2 linked regions of the Paeniglutamicibacter kerguelensis genome follow. The protein of the gene in region 1 interacts with the protein of each later gene in a pairwise test. Links are inferred from orthologs where the notes say so. Each region holds a gene or a part of one and is shown in the gene's direction. Other genes may lie near its edges. The genes, in order: rlmN and ftsZ.

Region 1 (3,210 bases):
CGCGGGAGATCTTGCGCTCGACGGCGCGTAGCCGACCCATCTCCGCCATGATGTGGTCGATCTGCTGCAGCGTTTCATCGCTCAGCCCGGACCTGTCGATCAGTTCGCTGCGCGGGTCGCTCGAGGCTAGGTTGAAGATGGTGGGAAGCTCTTCGCGTTCCATTGGCTTCCCCGCTTTCCTCGAATCACACAGATGTAGTTGACCAATTCATAATACGGCTCTTGGGTGAATGACATCCCAACTCCAATGGCGGTGCCGCATGTATGGAGAGGCGAGGGAGTTTTCAGGACTGGCCCGCCGGCGCACCCGACGGGCCACATCGTAACTCCTGGCGATCGATGACTCGGGCAAGCTCGCCCAGACGCAGGGGCGGCTATTCTTCGCCCACCTTATTTTCAGTCTTTTGTTCAAGGGCTTGGGCCTGCATGATGAACATCGCCATCGTGGCTGCCGAGGTCTTTTTCGTGTAGCCGGTAATCATCAGCAGCAAGCCAAAACCGACGCCAAGGAGTGGCGTCCCGGTACCGGAAGCGAAGAGAGCTAGGCAGCCTACCGCCAAGCACAACACCGAAATGAAGATACCGGTTGTTTCCAAGCCATCTCCGGCCTTGCTGATTGTCTCTTGTGCGGGAACTGCATCTTTATTGGCCATGTTTCTGATGCTCTCGGAAGACCAACGGCTGACATGGATAAATATGAGCCGTATCGTAGAGCCCGACCTGTTGTTGGATGCCTTGGCCTGGTCACGTTCTTTCAAATCAGGACCATTTTCCAGACGTTTGGGCGTCGGCCATCGCGGACCGCCGCGCGGATGCGACAACCAAATTGTCTTGCGGACCGGCGGGCTCCCGGAGATTTGTCGTAGTCAGCCTCCCGTTCAGCACATGGGTAAAGCGTGGTGCCCAATCTCACCGCCCATATGCTGGACATGCATGGGAGAATGATAGGGATGACTTCCCCCAAAAACACCCCAGAGACCGTGCCTGCCGAAACTGTGCCCAGCGCAGAGGACGTGGCCGCGCGCCGTGCCGCCCAGGCAACCGCCCAAGGCGCCCAGCAAATGCGCATCTCCGAATCCCGTGCCAAGGCCGAGGGTCGCGCGCAGGTTCGCCCGACCGCCGAAGGCTGGAAGCAGGCCATGGGCGACGACGGTCGTCCGCAGCTGCAGTTCACCGCCAAGAAGCGCGTCTCGCAGCCGCCGGTCCACCTGGCCGACCTCACGCTGGCCGAACGCGCCGACAAGCTCAAGGAGATCGGTCTGCCGGCCTTCCGCGCCAAGCAGCTCTCCGTGCACTACTTCCAGCACTACACCACCGATCCCGAGCTGATGAGCGACCTTCCCAAGGACCGCCGCGCCGAGATCGCCGAGGTCATGTTCCCGAAGCTGCTCACCGAGGTGAAGCGACTGGCCACCGACGATGGCAAGACCATCAAGTTCCTTTGGCGCCTCTTCGATGGCTCGCTGGTCGAGTCGGTGCTCATGCGCTACAGCAACCGCATCACGCTGTGCATCTCCTCGCAATGCGGTTGCGGCATGAACTGCCCGTTCTGCGCCACCGGCCAGGCCGGACTGACCCGCAACATGTCCACCGCCGAAATCCTGGACCAGATCGTCCAGGCCAACCGCGTCATTGCCGAGGGCGGACTGGGCGGACAGAAGCACCCAGAAGAGCGCGTGGGCAACATTGTCTTCATGGGCATGGGCGAGCCCCTGGCCAACTACAAGCGTGTGATGAACGCCGTGCACCGCATGGTGGCCGACGTCCCCGAGGGCCTGGGCATGAGCGCCCGCGGCATCACCGTCTCCACAGTGGGCCTGGTTCCGGCGATCAACAAGCTGTCCGAAGAGGGCATCCCGGTCACCTTCGCGCTTTCGCTGCACGCGCCGGATGACGAGCTGCGCGACGAAATGATCCCTGTGAACTCGCGCTGGAAGGTCGACGAGGCACTGGATGCTGCGTTCAACTACTACGTGAAGACCGGCCGCCGCGTCTCCATCGAGTACGCGCTGATCAAGGACATGAACGACCACGGTTGGCGCGCGGACCTGTTGGCCCGCAAGCTCAACGCCCGCGGCCGCGGCTGGGTCCACGTGAACCCGATCCCGCTGAACCCGACCCCGGGCTCCGTCTGGACCGCCTCGGAGAAGGACGTCACGGCAGAGTTCATCGACCGCCTGGAATCCGCAGGCGTGCCAACCACGCTGCGCGACACCCGCGGCAAGGAAATCGACGGCGCCTGCGGCCAGCTGGCGGCAGCCGAGTAGTACACTCGTCCCTATCGGCCGGGCTTGTCTTTGAGGAAGGTTTCACATGTCTTTATCTGATCCGTTTTTCCTTGACAAGTCCGACACCGATAGCTGGAAGGCGCTCAACGCCTTCTCCCTGAAGGTCAAGGCCGCGGGCGAAGCCGCGGGCCTTGACTATCGCCTCATTGAACTGCTGAATGTACGCATTTCGCAGATCAATGGCTGCGCCTTCTGCCTGGACATGCACGTGCGCCAGGCGCTCGAAGCGGGGGAGAGCGCCCAACGCATCGCGGTGCTCCCCAACTGGCGCGAAACCACGCTCTTCAACGACGTCGAGTCGGCGGCACTTGCCGTCGCCGAGGCGACCACCACGCTTCCCGATTCCGAATCCCGCATTGCGGAGTTGGCATCCTCCCGGCTGGTGCTCTCCGACGCGCAATTCTCCGCCGTGCAGTGGGCCGCCATCGCGATGAACGCGTTCAACCGCGTCTCGATCCTCTCGCAGCACCCGGTGCGGGTGCGCAAGTACTAGTCTTTGAAGCGTTGCGTCTTCCCAGTACTTTTTCGTGGTTGACGTCGACGCAGTGGCCACGCGGGAACAAGCCGGTCTGTTTCGCTGTTTTGCTTGATAGCCGCGTAAATATCGCGGTGCCCCATGTTGAAAGGAGCGCACCGTGTCCACAAGCACAGTGCCCACCACCGAAAAAGCCGACTTTTGGTTTGACCCCATCTGCCCGTTCGCTTGGGCGACCTCGCGCTGGATTGGCGAGGTGGAAAACGTGAGGAACATTTCCGTAGATTGGCACGTCATGAGCCTGTCGGTCCTCAACGAAAACCGTGAAAACCTCCCCGAGGACTACCTCACCATGCTCGCCCAGAGTTGGGGCCCCGTGCGCGTAATCACGGCCGCCGCCGCTTCCCACGGCGCACAGGTCATCAAGCCGCTCTACGACGCCATGGG
Region 2 (3,146 bases), 1.2 Mb from region 1 along the record:
GCTGGTGCTGGTGCTGAGCTTCTCGCCGATCCTGGCCATCAAGAACATCCAGGTCGAGGGAAACTCGCTGGTGAAGGAAAAGGACCTCCAACAGGCGTTGGAGCCGCTGCACGGGGTGCCACTGGCGCGCGTGGGCACCGGCCGGGTCATGGACCTGCTCGGCGGGCAGCCGGCGGTCAAGGACGCGATCGTGCAGGCCGAGGTTCCCGACACCCTGAGAATCCAGATCATTGAGCACCATCCGGTGGCGGTCCTGAAGGACGGCTCGAAGCGCTCGTTGGTGGGTGCCGACGGCCGGGTTCTGGCGGTGCTGGGGGAGAAGGACAAGCCCAAGCTTCCCACGGTTCGATCCAGTGCCGTGATTAACAACCCCAAGGTGTTTTCGACGCTTACCCAAGTTCTTTCGGAACTACCGGATACACTATTGGCGGCTGTGGATCACGCAACGGCCACGAGCAAGGACTTCATTGAGCTAAAGCTCAAGGACGACACCTTGGTAATCTGGGGTAACGACCAGGACTCCGCGCTGAAAAGCAAGGTCCTCGAGGCTCTTTTAGGGGCCCCGAAGGATGAGGAGTCATCGATCAAGGTGTACGACATTTCCAGCCCGCAACACCCGGTGGCCCGGTAACGGTCCGCCAAACGTGTAAAACACAGAAAATTCAACGACTTTGGGGCGACACGCGGCCTTGGTTGTTGCATGTGCGAACCACGAACCATAGCGTTTTAACAGCGGTTGCTTGACATAACTATAACCTTCCAGTTGAGGGTTAACGTTGGTCCGGTTGAGCTTCCTCGGTCAGCAGCACATCGAACAAGGGAATCAGGACGTGGCAGCTCCACAGAACTACCTCGCCGTCATCAAGGTCGTCGGCATCGGCGGTGGTGGCGTCAACGCCGTCAACCGCATGATCGAAGTTGGCCTGCGAGGCGTCGAATTTATTGCAATCAACACTGATGCGCAGGCACTGCTCATGAGTGATGCAGACGTCAAGCTCGACGTTGGACGCGAACTCACGCGTGGACTTGGCGCAGGCGCCAACCCCGATGTGGGACGCCAGGCGGCCGAAGACCACGGCGAGGAAATTGAAGAAGTACTCCGCGGCGCGGACATGGTCTTCGTGACCGCAGGCGAGGGTGGTGGCACCGGCACCGGTGGCGCGCCCGTCATCGCCCGCATCGCTCGCGGCCTCGGCGCACTGACCATTGGTGTTGTCACCCGTCCGTTCACCTTCGAAGGCCGCCGCCGTGCGAACTCCGCCGAAGCCGGCATCGAAGCACTGCGCGACGAAGTCGACACCCTGATCGTGATCCCGAACGACCGTTTGCTCTCGATCTCGGACCGCAACGTTTCGGTGCTTGACGCTTTCCGCCAGGCCGACCAGGTGCTGCTTTCCGGCGTCCAGGGTATCACCGACCTGATCACCACCCCCGGCCTGATCAACCTTGACTTCGCCGACGTGAAGTCGGTCATGCAGGGTGCGGGTTCGGCCCTCATGGGCATCGGTTCGGCTCGTGGGGAGGACCGTGCCGTCAAGGCCGCGGAACTCGCCATCGCCTCGCCGCTGCTTGAGGCGTCGATCGACGGTGCCCACGGCGTCTTGCTCTCCATCCAGGGCGGATCGGACCTGGGCCTCTTCGAAATCAACGAGGCAGCCCGCCTCGTGCAGGAAGTGGCCCACCCGGAGGCGAACATCATCTTCGGCGCCGTCATTGACGACGCCCTGGGTGACGAAGCCCGCGTCACCGTCATCGCCGCAGGCTTCGACCAGGTGGACGTGACCAGCGCGCCTCAGGCCGCACTGCCGGCCCGCACGGTCCCGGCTGCCCCTGCAGCGGCTCCGCAGGCTCCTTTTGTTGCACCGGTGCGCGAGGAAGTTCGCGCAGCAGTGGCAACGGTGGAGCCCGCATTCGAGGAACTCCCAGCCATCGTCGAGCCGGACCTTTCGGCCACCAACGATGACCTGGATGTCCCGGATTTCCTGAAGTAAAAAGCAAATCACCTGATGGGGGAGTTGCCCGGTCCTATGTTGCGTTACCAATCCGCATTGGCTCCAAGCCTGCAAATTGCTTTCACTTCAATGGAACAGGGCAACCTCGCATTCCATGTTCCGGATGATCGTGACGCCGTGCTGCTGCGGCGTCGCGGTCTGGAACAAGGCCTGGGTCTGGGTGGAACACGTTTCACCTACATGGACCAGGTCCACTCGGCGGATGTCGTTACCGTCGCGGGAGCGCCGGTTCCCTCAAACACCGCCACCTGCGATGCGCTGGTATCGCCACATGCCCTCGAGCCATTGGCCGTCATGGTCGCCGACTGTGTCCCCGTAGTTTTCACCGGCACCTCCGCGTCGGGCGCGATCAGCGCGGTGGCACACGCCGGACGTCGCGGCCTGCTGGATGGGATACTGTCCAACACGGTGGCGCGGATGGAATCCCACGGCGCCACGAGTTTGGAAGCGTGGATCGGACCGTCAATCTGCGGTTCCTGCTACGAAGTCCCACAGCAAATGGCCGAAGAGTCCGAAAGCCTGCGCCCCGGCATTGCCTGTGCGACCCGTTGGGGCAGCACCGGCCTTGACCTGCCGGGCGAGGCCTGCCGGGAGCTTGAATCGCTCGGGGTCATGGTGACGGAAAGCGGTGTTTGCACTTTCGAAAACGAAGACTACTTCTCCTACCGGCAAAACCCGGACACCGGCCGGTTGGCCGGTCTGGTTTGGTCAGGCACGTAGGAATTCCCGCAAGATCCAGCTCCTTGGGGCTGGCCGAAGTCAGCACGGAGTTGTTGTGGCGGCGAAAGCCACATTGCGACACACCGACGCGAAGTATCCGATGTGCTCGGGCACCGCCGAATGGTGCGGTAGCGTCGAATTAGCGGAGAGACTTGCGGCCGGCAAAGCCGACCGCACGATTAAAAGGAGAAGACCATGGCTGGCGCACTGCGCAAGACAATGATCTACCTCGGACTCGCCGAAGGCGACGAGAACTTCGAGACGGAGCAGCGTGACATCGAAGCGCGTGAAGAAGTTCGCGTAGTTGAGCCTCTTCACGAGGAACCGGTTGCCGTCCAGCCTGCTCCGGCGGCACCAGTTGCCCCGCGACCTGTCATTGAAAACGAATACCGGGCTCCGGTAACACCCATCAAG

The links.
Region 2: the proteins of rlmN (region 1) and ftsZ interact in binary tests that used the Escherichia coli proteins (3 or more experiments, as listed by UniProt). The link is inferred for Paeniglutamicibacter kerguelensis from one-to-one orthologs.

What each region holds. Positions count from the first base shown.
Region 1 is NZ_JAGIOF010000001.1:3,544,556-3,547,765, reverse strand. What follows is about bases 274-3,164. They hold rlmN (dual-specificity RNA methyltransferase RlmN), read left to right. Parts: upstream 274-1,061; coding sequence 1,062-2,267; downstream 2,268-3,164. Other genes in these bases: JOF47_RS16155 (mycothiol-dependent nitroreductase Rv2466c family protein), read left to right, coding at 2,924-3,164; JOF47_RS16160 (carboxymuconolactone decarboxylase family protein), read left to right, coding at 2,314-2,781; JOF47_RS16170 (hypothetical protein), read right to left, coding at 375-653. Outside these bases: JOF47_RS16175 (MarR family winged helix-turn-helix transcriptional regulator), read right to left, coding at 1-163; more of JOF47_RS16155, read left to right, coding at 3,165-3,210.
Region 2 is NZ_JAGIOF010000001.1:2,328,703-2,331,848, reverse strand. The notes cover bases 84-2,910. They hold ftsZ (cell division protein FtsZ), read left to right. Parts: upstream 84-830; coding sequence 831-1,991; downstream 1,992-2,910. Other genes in these bases: JOF47_RS10580 (purine nucleoside phosphorylase YfiH/LACC1 family protein), read left to right, coding at 2,082-2,732; JOF47_RS10590 (cell division protein FtsQ/DivIB), read left to right, coding at 84-631. In the rest of the region: more of JOF47_RS10590, read left to right, coding at 1-83; JOF47_RS10575 (cell division protein SepF), read left to right, coding at 2,928-3,146. UniProt on the Escherichia coli protein: Essential cell division protein that forms a contractile ring structure (Z ring) at the future cell division site. The regulation of the ring assembly controls the timing and the location of cell division.